One region of the Lactococcus sp. EKM203L genome, then DNA from elsewhere that is predicted to be linked to it. Evidence: predicted binding sites of a transcription regulator. Region 1 holds the regulator's gene; the other holds the start of a gene.
The links. The regulator Rex, encoded in region 1, represses fermentation and respiration genes when NADH is low (regulators of the CRP and FNR family bind a similar motif). The targets are predictions, from matches to a motif close to TTGTGAANTANTTCACAA.
Positions count from the first base shown of each region.

Region 2: adhE (bifunctional acetaldehyde-CoA/alcohol dehydrogenase) is a predicted target of Rex. The motif match lies at 3,417-3,434, and genes of this name have one in related genera.

Region 1 is NZ_JAALEQ010000003.1:108,638-116,799, reverse strand. Features, by position in the region: gene HFD15_RS06370 (response regulator transcription factor) at 1-448, shown strand, start outside; gene HFD15_RS06365 (DUF2127 domain-containing protein) at 468-983, shown strand; gene HFD15_RS06360 (cell wall metabolism sensor histidine kinase WalK) at 987-2,312, shown strand; gene HFD15_RS06355 (phosphatase PAP2 family protein) at 2,319-2,975, shown strand; gene glmS (glutamine--fructose-6-phosphate transaminase (isomerizing)) at 3,156-4,973, shown strand; gene radC (DNA repair protein RadC) at 5,104-5,784, shown strand; gene HFD15_RS06340 (redox-sensing transcriptional repressor Rex) at 5,872-6,522, opposite strand; gene HFD15_RS06335 (Spx/MgsR family RNA polymerase-binding regulatory protein) at 6,747-7,139, shown strand; gene HFD15_RS06330 (ABC-F family ATP-binding cassette domain-containing protein) at 7,316-8,162, shown strand, end outside.
Region 2 is NZ_JAALEQ010000013.1:25,084-33,245, forward strand. Features, by position in the region: gene HFD15_RS12755 (Rgg/GadR/MutR family transcriptional regulator) at 1-537, shown strand, start outside; gene adhE (bifunctional acetaldehyde-CoA/alcohol dehydrogenase) at 622-3,333, opposite strand; gene HFD15_RS12765 (lactonase family protein) at 3,565-4,590, opposite strand; gene rpsB (30S ribosomal protein S2) at 4,948-5,715, shown strand; gene tsf (translation elongation factor Ts) at 5,837-6,865, shown strand; gene ezrA (septation ring formation regulator EzrA) at 7,070-8,162, shown strand, end outside.

The DNA of each region.
Region 1 (8,162 bases):
CTTCTTGACAGCGCGTGATTATATTGGGGATAAAGTCGCCGGTCTTGATGCGGGAGCAGATGATTATATTACTAAACCTTTTGAAATTGAGGAGCTATTGGCTCGGCTGAGGTTGATTTTTAGGAAATGGTCAAATTCTTCTTCCAAGGTTTATGAACTTGATTACTTAAAAGTTGATTTAAGTGCTCATACAACAGAAGTGGCTGGTAAAACAGTCAATTTGACCCAAAGAGAATTTTCTTTGTTAAGCTATTTTTTAGAACATCGTGGTATAGTGGTAAGTCGAGCAGATATTTTGGATGATGTATGGGGCATGGATTTTGACGGTCAGGAAAATACCGTGGATGCTTATGTTCGCTACCTTCGTGCTAAAATTGATTTGCCAAATCATAAATCTCTCATTGAAACCGTTCGTGGTATAGGTTATCGTTTAAATAACGAAAACTGAGAGAGGAAAAGAGGTAGCCATGAATAAAGTGAAAAATAAAGAAGAATTATTAGATGTTAGTTTTAACACAATGCTTCTGGGTAAAAGTATTTTTGCTTTTGTTGAATTTATATCAGGTTTACTTTTAATCTTTGTTCCACTTGATTTAATTAAAGCAACTATTCACCATCTTGCACTGGCTATTTCTCTAAGCTCGTTCTCTACGATGATTACAAATGCAGGAGAAAGGCTGACCAATGATGCTACTTTATTTGCTATTGTATATTTACTTTTACATGGTGCACTAAAGTTGGTGACGTTGGCTCTGCTCTGGAAAAAGATTCTATGGTCATACCCCTTATCAATATTACTTTTAGTTGGTTTTATTCTTTATCAAATCTTTGAATTTTTTAATCATGGGTCAATTTCAATGCTCGTTTTATGTGCGGTTGACGTATTGATGATTATTTTAACCTTATTAGAATACCGTAAGTTAAAAGCACATATTTCAAAAGAGGGCTCATACTCTTCCTTAAAAAATAGTAAAGTAAATTAGCGAATGAAAGAAATAGAATCAAAAACAAGTGCCAAAATTATTACCGATACTTTTGTCCGTATTTTCTTAATTTTTAGTCTGTTGATTACAATCATTGTTTCCGGAATTGTTGCATTTACAAGTTTACAAATCCGTAAGAGTGAGGGAGCGGCACTTTTAAATTCCGTTCAAACGGCAGCAACTAATGGGCAAGTGAATTGGGATGAATTTAAACTTGATAGTGAAAAAGACGAAAAAGCTACATTTGTTCGACTGACAAGTCCTTCAGGTCAAAGAGAAGAGAGTCAAGGAACAACAAATTTTTTAAAATCACGAAAATCTTGGGGAAATTTTAGTCTATTAAGAGATGATATCTTTTTATATAGTTCAAAAACTTCTAAAAATGGAACCAAAGCCGAATTATGGTTGAATATAAATGTTGTAGTTAAATCGATGATTAGAGCTATATTAGTTATTATTGCTGTCATGATTTTCCTCTTTTTCCTTGCTTTGATTTTAATTCAAAAAGCAGCCAGAACGATTAGTCAGCCTTTGACAGATATTGTGGTGGCAACTGATGGAAAGGATGTTAAACAAGTTCCTGTCAGTAAAAATCCTCTTGAAGTTCATCAGTTAAGTCAAAGTTTCAATCGTTTGCTCAATCGACTGAATCAAAAAATTGAAAATGAGCAACAATTTGTCTCGGATGCTTCACATGAGCTAAGAACGCCAGTTGCTGCAATTCGCGGACATGTGAATTTACTCAAAAGACGTTGGCATGAACATCCGGAAATTGTTGATGAGTCACTTTCTTATATTGATGAAGAATCAATGAGAATGAAAGTTTTAATCGAAAATTTACTGACCATTTCTAGAGGAAATAATTTAGAAATAAAAAAAGAAAGAATTAACTTAAGTAAATTTACTGACAAAGTGGTCAGTGAAATTCAACTCGCGCTAAGACAAAAAATAAACTTTGATATCCAAACAGATTTATTTGTCAGCATGGATAAAATGGCGCTATACAAAATTATTATTATCTTTCTTGAAAATGCTGGAAAATATTCACCTTCCAACTCAGAAATTACAATAAATATTACTTTGGAAAATCATCAAGTTGATTTTCAGGTTGCTGACGAAGGTATTGGCGTTCCAGAAGAAGAAAAAGATAATATTTTTGAACGATTTTATCGAATTGATAAATCTCGTTCAAGTGAAATTCCTGGAACAGGACTTGGTTTGGCAATTGCGAAGGAATATGCACAATTGAATGATGCCAAAGTCTTTGTTTCAAATAATTCTCCGAAAGGGTCAACTTTTCATCTCCTAATGGAGTCTATAGAAAACTAATTAATTATGAATAAAAAAATCTATTATATTTCGGGTGTTATTACCACCCTTGCCTTTTTAATTTTAGCGCTCTTTGTTAAAATTGATTTTACTCATGGTCCATTTCCTTTTGATCGACCAATTCAAACTTGGGCTTTTCATTTACAAAGCTCTTCAGGACTCACTTACTTTTTCTCTCATATGACAAATATTTTTGGAGATAAAGGTGGAATAATTGTCGCAGCTCTACTTGCTTTGGTTTTATATCTTCTCTTTAAACAGAAAGAAGCGACAATCTGGTTTGCGACAACAGTTGTTTTAAGCCTTGCTTTAAATACTGTTATTAAAGTAATTATTGGTCGAGAACGTCCTGATATTCATCGGTTAGCGGCTTTTGCCAATGAAGCTGGGAAAAGTTTTCCAAGCGGACATTCCATTTTTGCAACAATTATTTTTGGAAGTATTTTCTTTATCTGTCTAGGAAAACTTAAAAATCGTTCTTCTAAAATTTTATTAGGCATTTTATGTATTATATTAATTGCATTAGTAATGTTTTCAAGAATTTTTGTAGGGGTACATTATCCAAGTGATACAATCGGCGGATTTCTCGAAGGAATTAGTATTCTATTACTTACTTACCCCACATATATTAAGTATCAAGAAAAATCTAAAAAAACCAATTGATATCAATTGGTTTTTATTAATGTTGAAAATAAATTATACCAATTATCGTCTTTTTGAGTTTTATTAGAAGTTTTATACTTGACAACGACAAATAAGTGTAATATAATGCTATTTATAAATAAATATTAGAAAAATAATTAACTATACCAATTTTAAAGGTGAGTTAAATGGAGCTTTATTATGTGTGGGATTGTTGGTGTTGTAGGTAGTAAAAATGCAACTGATATTTTGATGCAAGGACTAGAAAAACTTGAATATCGTGGTTATGATTCAGCAGGTATTTTTGTAAATGGTCAAGAAACAGCAGCAAAATTAGTTAAATCTGTCGGACGTATTGCAGACTTAAGAGGAAAGTTAGGGATTGATGTTTCAGGAACAGCCGGCATTGGTCACACACGTTGGGCTACTCATGGTAAACCAACGGAAGAAAATGCTCATCCACATACTTCGACATCAGGTCGCTTTATTTTAGTACATAATGGTGTGATTGAAAATTTTGTTGAACTTAAAAACGAATTTTTGATGAATGATACTTTTAAAGGACAAACCGATACTGAAATTGCGGTTCATTTAATTGCTAAATTTGCTGAAGAAGAAGGACTATCAACACTTGAAGCATTCAAAAAAGCTCTAAGCTTAATTAAAGGTTCTTATGCCTTTGCTCTTATGGATAGCGAAGATGCAGAAGTGATTTATGTTGCCAAAAATAAATCACCATTATTAATCGGCCTTGGCGAAGGCTACAACATGGTCTGCTCAGATGCTATGGCGATGATTCGTGAAACGTCTGAATTTATGGAAATTCACGATAAAGAGCTTGTTGTGTTAACAAAAGATAATGTTACAGTTATGGATTACGAAGGTAATGTACTTTCACGTGAGTCATACACAGCTGAACTTGATTTATCTGACATTGGAAAAGGAACTTATCCTTTCTACATGCTCAAAGAAATTGATGAGCAACCCGCAGTTATGCGTAAACTCATTGCGACTTATGCAAATGAAGATGGAACAATGAAAGTTGATCAAGACATTATCAAAGGAATTCAAGAGGCTGATCGTATTTATATTATTGCCGCCGGAACGTCTTATCATGCAGGTTTTGGGGCAAAAATGATGCTTGAGTCTTTGACAAATACACCGGTTGAACTTGGTCTTGCTTCAGAATGGGGCTATGATATGCCTTTGCTGAGCCAAAAACCATTCTTTATTTTCCTTTCACAGTCTGGTGAAACGGCTGACAGCCGTCAGGTTTTAGTAAAAGTAAATGAATTAGGACTTCCAAGCTTAACAGTTACAAATGTTCCCGGTTCTACTTTGTCACGCGAAGCAACTTATACAATGTTAATCGGTGCTGGACCAGAAATTGCAGTTGCTTCAACCAAAGCATATACAGGACAAATTGCAACTTTGGCTTTTCTTGCAAAGGCAGTTGGTGAGGCTGAAGGGGAAGTTAAAGCAAAAGAATTTGATTTAGGTAAAGAATTGTCTTTAGTTGCTCAATCAATTGAAGCCACTTTATCTGAAAAGGATGAAATTGCAGCAATTGTAGCTGACTTATTGCCAACTACTCGCAATGCCTTCTATATTGGTCGAAAACAAGATTATTATGTAGCAATGGAAGCTTCTCTCAAATTAAAAGAAATTTCTTATATTCAATGTGAAGGATTTGCTGCTGGAGAATTAAAACATGGAACGATTTCATTGATTGAAAAAGGAACTCCAGTACTTGCTTTAATTTCTAATAATGAAGAAGTAGCAGCTCATACTCGTGGAAATGTAATGGAAACAGTGGCTCGTGGAGCCTCAGCTATCACAATTGTTGAAGAAGGAGTGGCTCGTGAAGATGATACAATTGTTGTCAACCAAGTTCATCCTTATTTGTCAGCAATTTCAATGGTTATTCCAACACAGTTAATTGCTTATTATGCGTCAATGCAACGTGGACTTGATGTTGATAAACCACGTAATTTAGCTAAAGCAGTAACAGTTGAATAAAAGTTACTGACAGAAATTTCTGTCAGTAAAATGATAACTAAAAATAAAAAGTTCTGAGATTCATCAGAACTTTTTTGGTTAATTAATCTTTTGTCAGTTACAAAGACCAGATTTTTCCGTATATAATAGTATGTATGAACTAAGAGAAAATCCGTATCCGATGCAACCTAGGGAACGCTTAGAATTTTTAGGAGAAGAGTGCTTGTCTGATGTTGAGCTGTTAGCGATATTATTGCGAACAGGGACAAAAAAATACTCATCATTAAATTTGGCCTTGGAAATTCTTCAACATTTTGAAACTTTGGATAATTTGCGCAAAGCTTCGATTAATGAACTCAGAGAAATTTCAGGCATTGGACTGGCGAAATCCATTGAAATTCGAGCAATGATTGAATTTGGAAAAAGGATACAGACCACTAATAGAAAACGTTACGGTCAAGTTTTGAGTTCCAAAGAATATGGCTTGAGTCTTGCTTTTGAAATGCAAAATTTTGAGCAAGAGCATCTTGTGGCGACTTATTTAGATGGCCAAAATAAAATTATTGAAAAAAAGACAATTTTTATAGGGGCGGTTAATCATGCAACTGCAAGCCCTAGAGAAATTCTTTATCATGCAATAAAAAATCTCTCAGTAGGACTGTTAGTTGCACATAATCATCCCTCAGGAAATTTAAAACCAAGTCAAGCTGATAAAATATTTACTACCAAAATAAAAAAATCTTGCGAGGATGTGGGGATCAATTTTATTGACCATATTATTGTAGGGGCTGGTAATTATTTTAGTTTTCGGGAAGAAGAGATCAGAAAATGAAGGATTATATAACAAACAATCACTTCTCAACTATAAAGAAAAGAAAAAGAACAGTCAATAAAAACTGTTCTTTTATTTTGTACTAATTTAGTTTTCTTGAGCTCCCATGAAAAATAGTAGTGTTTGCAGCTCCTTAGTTAAGTCAATTGATTGAACAACCACATCTGAAGGGACTTTCAAACGAATTGGGGCAAAGTTTAGGAAACCTTTGATACCAGCTTTGACTAGAGTGTCAACAACTTCTTGGGCATTTTCTTTGCGAACAGAGAGAATTGCTGTTTTGATATCCGATTTTTTAACATTTTTTTCTAAATCAGAAATATTATAAATTGGAATTCCATCATCCGTTTGTGTTCCAACTAAGGGATTGCCAGAAATATCATAGGCTTGCGTGATTCTCATTTTGTTTCTATCTTGGAATTGATAATGAAGTAATGCACGACCGAGATTTCCGACACCAATCAGAGCGATATGCGTTTCTTGGTCTTGGCCAAGAAGTTCTCCAAAGAAATCACGGAGCACTTTCGTTTCATAGCCGTATCCACGTCGGCCTAATTCGCCAAATAAAGAGAAATCTCGGCGAATTGTGGCAGCATCTACTCCAATTTTTTCTGAAATAAGTTGTGAGTTTGTGCGTGTCACATTTTCTTCGACAAGACTTTTGAACAGTCGATAGTACTGTGGCAGTCGTTTAGCAGTTGCTTTAGGCAAGCTTTTGCTTGGTTTATGATCAGTCATTGTTATACCTCAAAAATTTAATTCGATTTTATTAAAACTAATTAATATTTAGTTTCTTTGTGATAATTTTATCAAAAATTTGTGAAATTATCAAACAAAAGGAATGGAATATTCACGCAAAATGAGAAATTGATTATAATTCTAAAAAAATATTTATTTTACCCTTTGAATTAAGGCGCTTTCATGTTAGAATAGAAATATGAAAAAATAGATAGGGAGAAAATATGATTAAAATTTATCTTAGTGGTTCATGTTCATCTTGTAGAAAAGCTAAAAAATGGTTACGTAAACATCACATTGAATTTGAAGAAATTAATTTATCAAAAGATGTTATGGAAAAAGATGATTTAATCAAAATTTTATCCTTGACTGAAAACGGATTTGAGGATATAATTGCGACCCGAGGGAAAACATATGCATCTTTAAATTATAATTTCGATGAATTAGGACTAGAAAAAGCATTTAAATTAATTCAGGAAAATCCACGTCTTCTAAAACGACCATTAATTTTTGACGAGGACTGTCTATTGATTGGTTTTAACGAGGATGGAATCAGAGCGTTTATTCCACCAGAAGTTAGGAGAATTGAATTGCGTGAAAGATTAATTTTAGTCTAATATTAATTTTATTTTAGCTTATCAGATTTGGTAAGCTTTTTAATTTCAAAAATTTGGAAGAACTACAAAAAGCTTGCCTTAAATGCTATAATAGAAGGACTGCTTTTCTATCATATGAAAAGGAAAAACGAAGTATTAAAAATATGCTTTGAGATTTAACGAAGAGGATAAATATCATGATTTTACTGCAAGGGAATGGAATTGCACGCACTTTTGGTGGCGATGTTTTATTTGAAAATATCAATTTTAGTTTACAAGACCATTCAAGAATTGCCCTAGTTGGCCGAAATGGAGCTGGTAAGTCAACCTTGCTTAAAATTATTGCTGGAGTTGAAGAAGCGAGTCGCGGAACTGTATCCAAGACCAAAGATTTGACAATGAATTATTTAGCGCAAGATACTGGGCTGAATTCCTCAAGGACAATATTTGCCGAAATGCTCTCTGTTTTTGATTCGCTTCGCCAAATGGAAAAACAATTGCGCCAGATGGAATTGCAAATGGGAGAACTTGCTGGGGATGAATTGACAGCTTTGATGAAACGTTACGATGCTTTATCAGAAGAATTTCGGATGAAAAATGGATTTACTTATGAATCGGAAATCAAGTCTGTCTTAAATGGTTTTCGCTTTGATGAAACAATGTGGGAAAGAGAAATTTCAAGTTTATCGGGGGGACAAAAAACACGTTTGGCTCTTGCTAAGATGTTGCTTGAAAGACCACAACTTTTGATTTTGGATGAACCAACTAACCACTTGGATATTGAAACTTTAGCTTGGCTTGAAAATTACCTTAAAAATTACGAAGGTAGTTTATTAATTGTCAGTCATGACCGCTACTTTTTGGATAAAGTGGTTAATGAAGTCTTAGAATTATCTAGAGGAGAATTGACTCGTTTTTCTGGAAATTATTCTCGCTATGTTGAACAAAGAGAGCAAAAACTCTTGTTAGAACTCAAAAATTTTGAAAAACAACAAAAAGAAATTGCTAAATTAGAGGACTATGTTGCCAGAAATTTAGTTCGGG
Region 2 (8,162 bases), on a different contig from region 1:
CAGAAACCTGATAATAAATTTTATCAGATTAATAAAATAGTGGTTAAAATCAACTTAGCAATGGCAAAAGGTTCTACTGTTTTTAAGGAAGATACTGACTTTTTGATGAACTACCTTGAATCTATCAGCGAATGGGGACGCTATGAACTATGGATTTTTGGGAATTGTCTTCGACATTTTGATGATAATGCTTTAGAGTATTATGGAATGCAAATTTTAGGAAAAGCAAATTATTATCACTCAATTCATCTCAATCAGCAGATCGTAATAAGAACATTTTTAAATCTTATTGATACTTGGTTACGTCGAGAAAATTTGATGCAAGCTTTTAAATATATCAATCACTTAAATGAAATAGGAATAAGTATCAATTTTTTCTATGAAAAAATTATTTTAAAATATCATGAAGCTCATTATAAAGTATTGCAAAAACAAAACGGAGCGATTGAAGAAATGAAAAAACACGCGCAAACCTTGGGAGATTACGGTTACTCAGTAGAAGCAAAAGCTCTTTTTGAAGAAATTGAAAAATTATAATCCTTTGACATTAATTTATATTCTATTAAAAAAGCGCCCAGATAAATTTATATGGGCGTTTTAATTACTTTCATCAATAGATTATTAGTATTGGTCTAACAAGAGTTGTTTAATCTCTTCAATACGTGGTTGACGAGGATTAGCAGGAGTACATTGATCATCATAAACAAGGTCAGCCAATTTATCAAGTTCACGTTCAAGGTGAGCTTTATCGACACCATTTCCTGAAAGGGTGATATTAATATCAATGCTATCAGTCAGTTTCTTAAGTTCAGCAACCAGAGCTTGCACAGCTTTTTCATCTGAATCATCTTTACCAGCAAATCCCATGAAGCGTGAAATTTCAGCGTAGTCCTCTTGAGCACGATATGTTTCATAACGTGGGTAAGGGGTACGTTTAACGTTTCCTGTTACAGCGTTAAATTTAATGACATGTGGCATAGCGATGGCAATGGCAAGACCATGAGGAAGTCCAAATTCACCACCAATTTTATGAGCAAGTGAGTGGTTAATTCCAAGGAAAGCATTAGCGAAGGCCATACCAGCGAGTGTTGCAGCATTGTGCATATTTTCGCGGGCTTTTTGTCCTTCTTTAGTTGGATGCGCTGGGTCATAATGATAAGACTCAGTCAAGTTTTCAAAGATAAGTTTGATCGCTTGAAGTGAAATTGGTTTTGTATAGTCAGAAGACATAACAGAAACGTAAGATTCAAGCGCGTGTGACATCGCATCAATACCAGACCAAGAAACAGTACGTTTTGGTACAGTCATAACAAACTCAGGGTCAACAATGGCAACTTGTGGTGTTAATTGGTAGTCAGCAAGTGGGTACTTAACATGAGTTTCATCATCAGTGATAACTGCAAATGGAGTCACTTCAGAACCAGTACCAGAAGTAGTAGGAATTGCAACCATTTGTGCTTTATGTGGATGGTAGAATTTAATAATACGTTTACGAATATCGACAAATTTTTGAGCTAATTCTTGGAAAAGTTCTTTCAAACTTGCATCATCAGAAAGGTCAGCTTCACCACGAGCATCATATTCATAAATCAAACGACCAATCTTACCAGCATCGAGAGCAGAACCACCACCAAGACAGATGACAGTGTCAGGTTCAAATTGTTTCATTTGACGAGCGATTGCAATTGCTTCGCTCAAAGTTGGGTCAGGTTGAACAGAGCCATAAATGCTTGTTTCAACTTGAGTTGGGCGGATAGCAAGTTGTTCCAAAACTTTATCAACGAAACCAAATTTAACCATACCAGGGTCAGCAACGATGAAAGCTTTGTGAACGTGTGGCAATTCTTGTAAGTAAGAAATTGCATTTTTTTCGTAGTAAATTTCTTTTGGCAAACGAACCCATTGTGGGCGATTACGACGTTTAGCCACTGTTTTAACATTCAATAGATCGTATGTACTCAAATTGTGTGAAAGTGAATTTTTCCCCCATGAACCAGTTCCAAGTGTAAGTGATGGACGCATTGCATCAGTATAGATATCTCCGACCCCACCAATAGAATCTGGTTGGTTAACGAGGATACGAGAAGCTTCAACTTTTTCGCCATATTCTTTAACGAATGGATCATCCATTGCACCGATTTGAATTGCAGCATTATGTCCAGCACCTTGATAAGCAAGTAAGCTACGTACAATCTCAATTCCTTCTTCACGTGTTTCAGCTTTGTAGATTGAAAGCAAAGGAGAAAGTTTTTCAGAAGAAAGTGCTTCACCAATATTTTTCTTATCAAGTTCAAAAAGAAGGACATCTTTATCTTTAGGAACTTTGACACCAGCTTGTTCAGCAATCCATTGACCAGAACGACCGGCAACAGGACCAGTTACTCCAAAACCTTCACCAGCACGTTCAACAAAAACGAAACTTTCAATAGCTTTGTAGTCTTTTTTAGGAACCATATAAGCGCCTTGTTCTTGCATTTTAGCAATAAATTCATCATAAACTGAAGCATCAATAACAGCTGAATTTTCAGTGGCACAAATCATCCCATTATCAAAACGTTTTGAAAGCAAAAGGTCTTCAACGGCACGTTCAATATTTGCAGTAGCATCAACATAAACAGCACCATTACCAGCTCCAACACCAAGTGAAGGGTTACCAGATTTGAGTGCGGCGTTTACCATTCCTGGGCCACCAGTTGCAAGGATTGTTGCAAGTCCACGGTTTTGAATCAAGGCGGTAGTCATGTCAAGGCTTGGTACTTCAATCCATTGAATAAAGTCTTCCGGTGCACCAGCTTCAATTGCAGCATCGTAAACAATTTTTGCTGCATGGCTTGAACATTTTTGAGCTTGAGGGTGGAAAGCGAAAACAATAGCATTACGTGTTTTTGCAGTCAATAAAGATTTAAAGATTGCTGTTGATGTTGGATTAGTTGTTGGAACGATACCAGCAAGTACACCGAGAGGGCTTGCGATTTCAACAGATCCAGCAACCTTGTTTTCAGAAATGACACCAACAGTTTTGTCATTTTTAATTGCGTTATAAACAGATTCAGAAGCAAAGTGGTTTTTGGTATCTTTGTCTTCGACAACACCACGACCAGTTTCGTTAACGGCTTCATGAGCGAGTTCTAGAGAATGTTTGCTTGCTGCAAGAGCCATTGCAGCGACAATAGTATCGACTTGAGTTTGTGTATATCCTTCAAATTTAAGAACAGCAGCTTGTGCTTTTTTGACTAATTTGTCAGTATAAGCAACAGCTTCTTGGAATTTTGCGGCTTTTTCTTCAGCGCTTAAAACTTTCTTTGCAGCTGGAGCGGCTTTTTTAGTTGCCATATTTGTAGGTTCTCCTTTGTGATTTCATTCACTTTCTTTTACGTGAATAGTTTAACAAAGTTTTTTATAGATGTCAAGCAATATTGTGATGGTTTTTACAAAAACACTCATCAAAAGTTTAGAAAACGGTTTATAACAAGCTTTACTGAAGAAAAAAAGATTGCTAATTCTTTGAGAGAAATTAGCAATCTTTTTTAGTTTATCAGTCAAACTTTGTGAAAAAATAAATTTTTATAGTGGTAAAACACAAGTGATTTCAGGAGCGTAAAAATCTTTTTGTTCCAAAGTTAAAGTACCGGTTTTTTTATCTCGCAAGAAAAGAGATAAATTATCAGATTCTTGATGAGCGACAATGATATAATCTTCAGTTTTGTTGAAATTAAAATCGCGAGGGATATGACCTTCAGTATTTGTCCAGCCAATAGTTTCAAGTTTTGTACCAAGAGGACTTACTTTGTAAGTTGTCAAAGAATCATGTCCACGATTAGAAGTATAGAGGAATTTACCGTCAGATGAAATACGGATGGCAGCAACACCATTTGCTCCATGATAATCTTCAGGTAGGGTGCTAATTGTTTGAAGACGAGCAAAGCGTCCTTTTTCTTCATTGTAACTTAAAACTTCAATTGTTGAATTTAACTCTCCAACCAAATAAGCGATTTTACCATTTGGATGGAAAGTAATATGACGAGCACCCATTCCTTTTTCTGTCCGATAAATTGTAGCAATATTGAGTTTACCTTCACCAATGACATCATAAACAGTGACTTCATCTGTTCCCAAATCACAGGTGACAAGTCGTCCGTCAGGAGTCAAATCAGAATAATGAACGTGTGAGCTAGCTTGTTCAGGACGTGGTCCAGAACCGGTATGTTTTACTGTATCCGTTAATCTGAGTGAGCCATTAGCTTGAATCTTATAAACACGAACTTCTCCAAGATGATAGTTCGCTCCGTAAACTAATTGTCGCGCTTCGTCCACGGCAACATAGCAGAGTGGAGCTCCCGTGGTTGTGACATTTCCGAGATGAGTAGCAGTTTCGCCATCAAAATCAAAGGCGGCGATTCCTCCACCATTACTATCTGCTGCACAAGTATAGAGGTGTCCCTTTTCATCGAGAGTGATATAAGTAGGGTTTTGAACCGCAGCGACTTCATTTAATGATGATAATTCAGCAGCTTTAGTGTCCAAAAGAACACTATATACGCCTTTAGATACACGTTTTGTATAGCCGCCTAAAAGGATTTTTTCTTTCATATTTCTCTCCTCACAAACTAATTTATTTACTATAATTATTTTATCACAAAAAAAGCGGTTTCAGCAAAAATATTAATTTTTTCTTAGAAAAAAATTTAAAAACTTACTCTTTTAGTGATTATAGAGCCTAAATTAACAATTAAATTTGTCAGATAATAGGAGTGGTTAGAAAAATAGATTTACTGAACAATAGAAGCGTGAATAGATACTTGCAAAAATAGGTCAAACAATGTATAATGATAGAGTTGCTATGCAACCATCTCGCATTTCGTCTCGACAAAGTCGTAGTGTACACAAGTATTGCGGCTGCGGATGACAGATGAAAGAGGAAAAACTATTTTAAAAGGAGACATTAACATGTCAGTTATTTCAATGAAACAACTTCTTGAAGCTGGTGTTCACTTCGGTCACCAAACTCGTCGTTGGAACCCAAAAATGAAACCATACATCTTCACAGAACGTAATGGTATTCACGTTATCGACCTTCAAAAAACTGTAAAACTTGTTGACGATGCTTACAACTATGTAAAAAACGCTTCACAAGAAGGTGCAGTAGTTCTTTTTGTTGGTACTAAAAAACAAGCTGCAGAAGCAGTTAAAGAAGAAGCTCTCCGCGCTGGTCAATACTACGTAAACCACCGTTGGTTGGGTGGTATGCTCACTAACTGGAACACTATCCAAACACGTGTGACACGCCTTAAAGAAATCAACAAAATGGAAGAAGAAGGAACTTTCGAAGTTTTACCTAAGAAAGAAGTAGTTCTTCTTAACAAAGAACGCGAACGCCTTGAAAAATTCATCGGTGGTATCGCTGATATGCCTCGTATTCCAGATGTTATGTACATCGTTGACCCACATGCTGAACAAATCGCAGTTAAAGAAGCTAAAACTTTGGGAATCCCAGTTGTAGCAATGGTTGACACAAACGCAGATCCAGAACCAATCGACGTAGTTATCCCTGCAAATGATGATGCTATCCGTGCTGTTAAATTGATTACAGCTAAAATGGCAGACGCTATCATTGAAGGACGTCAAGGTGAAGATGCAGCGGATGATTTCGTAGCAGAAGAAGCAGCTTCAGAAGAATCACTTGAAGAACTTGCTGAAATCGTTGAAGGTAAATAATTTTAACTTCAACTTATACTAATTAAGTAACTACAACAGGCGAGGCCTTACGCCTCGCCTGTTTTTTTAAATAAAACTACTGTCAATACTGACAGAAAAAAACACATAGGAGATTTACAAAATGGCAGTAACAGCAGCTCAAGTAAAAGAATTACGTGAAAAAACTGGTGCAGGAATCATGGACGCTAAACGCGCTCTTGTTGAAACTGACGGAAATATGGAAGCAGCAGCAGAACTTCTTCGTGAAAAAGGGATTGCGAAAGCAGCTAAAAAAGCTGATCGTGTAGCCGCTGAAGGACTTACAGGAATTGCCGTAAACGGAAATGTTGCAGCGATTGTTGAATTGAACTCAGAAACAGACTTCGTAGCTAAAAATGATCAATTTGTTGCCTTGGTTAAAGAAACAGCAGAACTTATTGCGTCTAAAAAACCAGCAACTAACGAAGAAGCATTGGCACTTGAAACAGCTTCAGGTATTACTCTTGAAGCAGAACTTGTTCAAGCGACTGCTACAATCGGAGAAAAAATTACTTTCCGTCGTTTTGCAGTAATTGAAAAAACTGATGCTCAACACTTTGGAGCTTACCAACATAACGGTGGTAAAATTGGGGTTGTTTCTGTCGTTGAAGGTGCAGATGAAACACTTGCTAAACAACTATCAATGCATATCGCTGCAATGAACCCTACTGTTCTTTCAGCTGATGAACTTGATTCAGAATTTGTAAAAGCTGAATTAGCACAAATGAACCACAAAATTGATGAAGACAACGCTAGCCGTGTACTTGTTAACAAACCAGAACTTCCACACCATGAATTTGGTTCTAAGAGCCAATTAACAGAAGAAGTTCTTGCAGCAGCGAAAGCTTCATTTGAAGAAGAACTCAAAGCTGAAGGAAAACCAGAAAAAATCTGGGACAAAATTCTTCCAGGTAAAATGGCTAAATTCATCGTTGACAATACAAAAGTTGACCAACAATTTGCTCTTCTTGCACAACTTTACATCATGGATGACAGCAAAACAGTCGAAGCTTTCCTTGAATCAAAAGGAGCTAAAGCAATTGCATTCACACGTTTTGAAGTTGGTGAAGGAATTGAAAAAGCTGAAACAGACTTCGCAGCAGAAGTTGAAGCAGCAAAAGCAGGACTTTAATTTAATTAAAAAGCAGCCTCTAGAGGTTGCTTTTTTTATTTTGAAAATAAAAAAGGGCTTTTCGGTTAGAAAACTAAGAAAATAGTGTATTTCTTTGACGCATTATGCTATAATTATATTTGAGATTTTCTATCTATTTAAAATCTATCTAACCTAAGTAATTAAACTATTTTTAAGTAATTAAATCATTTTATGGAGTAAAGCATGTCAAGTACTGTCATTATCCTCATTGTTGTCTTATTAGTTATTCTCGTTGCCTTTTATGCTTTTGCAATATTAATGCGAAAGAAAACAGAAGACCGTATACTAGCCTTAGAAGAGCGAAAGGAATCGCTTTTCGATTTGCCTGTTCAAGAAGAAATTGATTCTGTTAAAAAAATGCATCTCGTCGGACAATCGCAAACGATTTTCCGTGAATGGAACCAAAAATGGCTTGACTTATCATCAAATTCTTTTGCTGATTTGGAAGAACATATTTTTGAAGCTGAACAATTAAACGATTCATTCCATTTTTTCCGTGCTCGTGAATCTGTAGCGGATAGTGAGGCCCAAATTGAATTAATGGAAGGTGATGTCGAAGGAATTCGTCAAGGTGTTGCTCAACTTGTTGAACAAGAAAAGCGTAATTCAAATAAAATTCAAGAGTCCCTTGATTTATATGATAACTTACGTAGCGATATTGCTGACAATGCAGATTTGTATGGAACAGTTATTACTGAACTTGAAAAACATTTAGCCAATATCGAAACAGAATTTTCTCAGTTTGTAACGCTAAACTCAACAGGTGATCCGATTGAAGCGGCTGAAGTTTTGGAAACTGCTGAAGAACATACGATTGCTTTACGTGCAATTACAGAACAAATTCCATCATTTATTAAAACAATTGAAAAAGATGTTCCTAAACGACTTGAAGAATTGCAAGAAGCGAGTGATAAATTCGTTGCAGAAGAATACATTCTTCCCGATAATGTCAACATTAAAGAAAGAATGGATGATTTACATGATCATCTCGTTGAAAGTAGTTCATTATTAGAACAATTTGAACTAGATCGAGTAGAAGCTGAACTTGGTTTAATTCAAGAAAAAGTTGAAGAACTTTATGCTATTTTTGAAAGAGAATATAGCGCACGTCGAAATGTTGAAAAACGTTCATCAGTTCTCAAAGAATATATTGAACATATCAGAGCAAATAATAAAAATCTTCTCCTTGAAATTGACCATGTTACACAAGCCTATATCCTTTCTGGGAACGAAAAAGGATATGTTAGAGGTTATCAAGAACATTTAGAATCTCTTG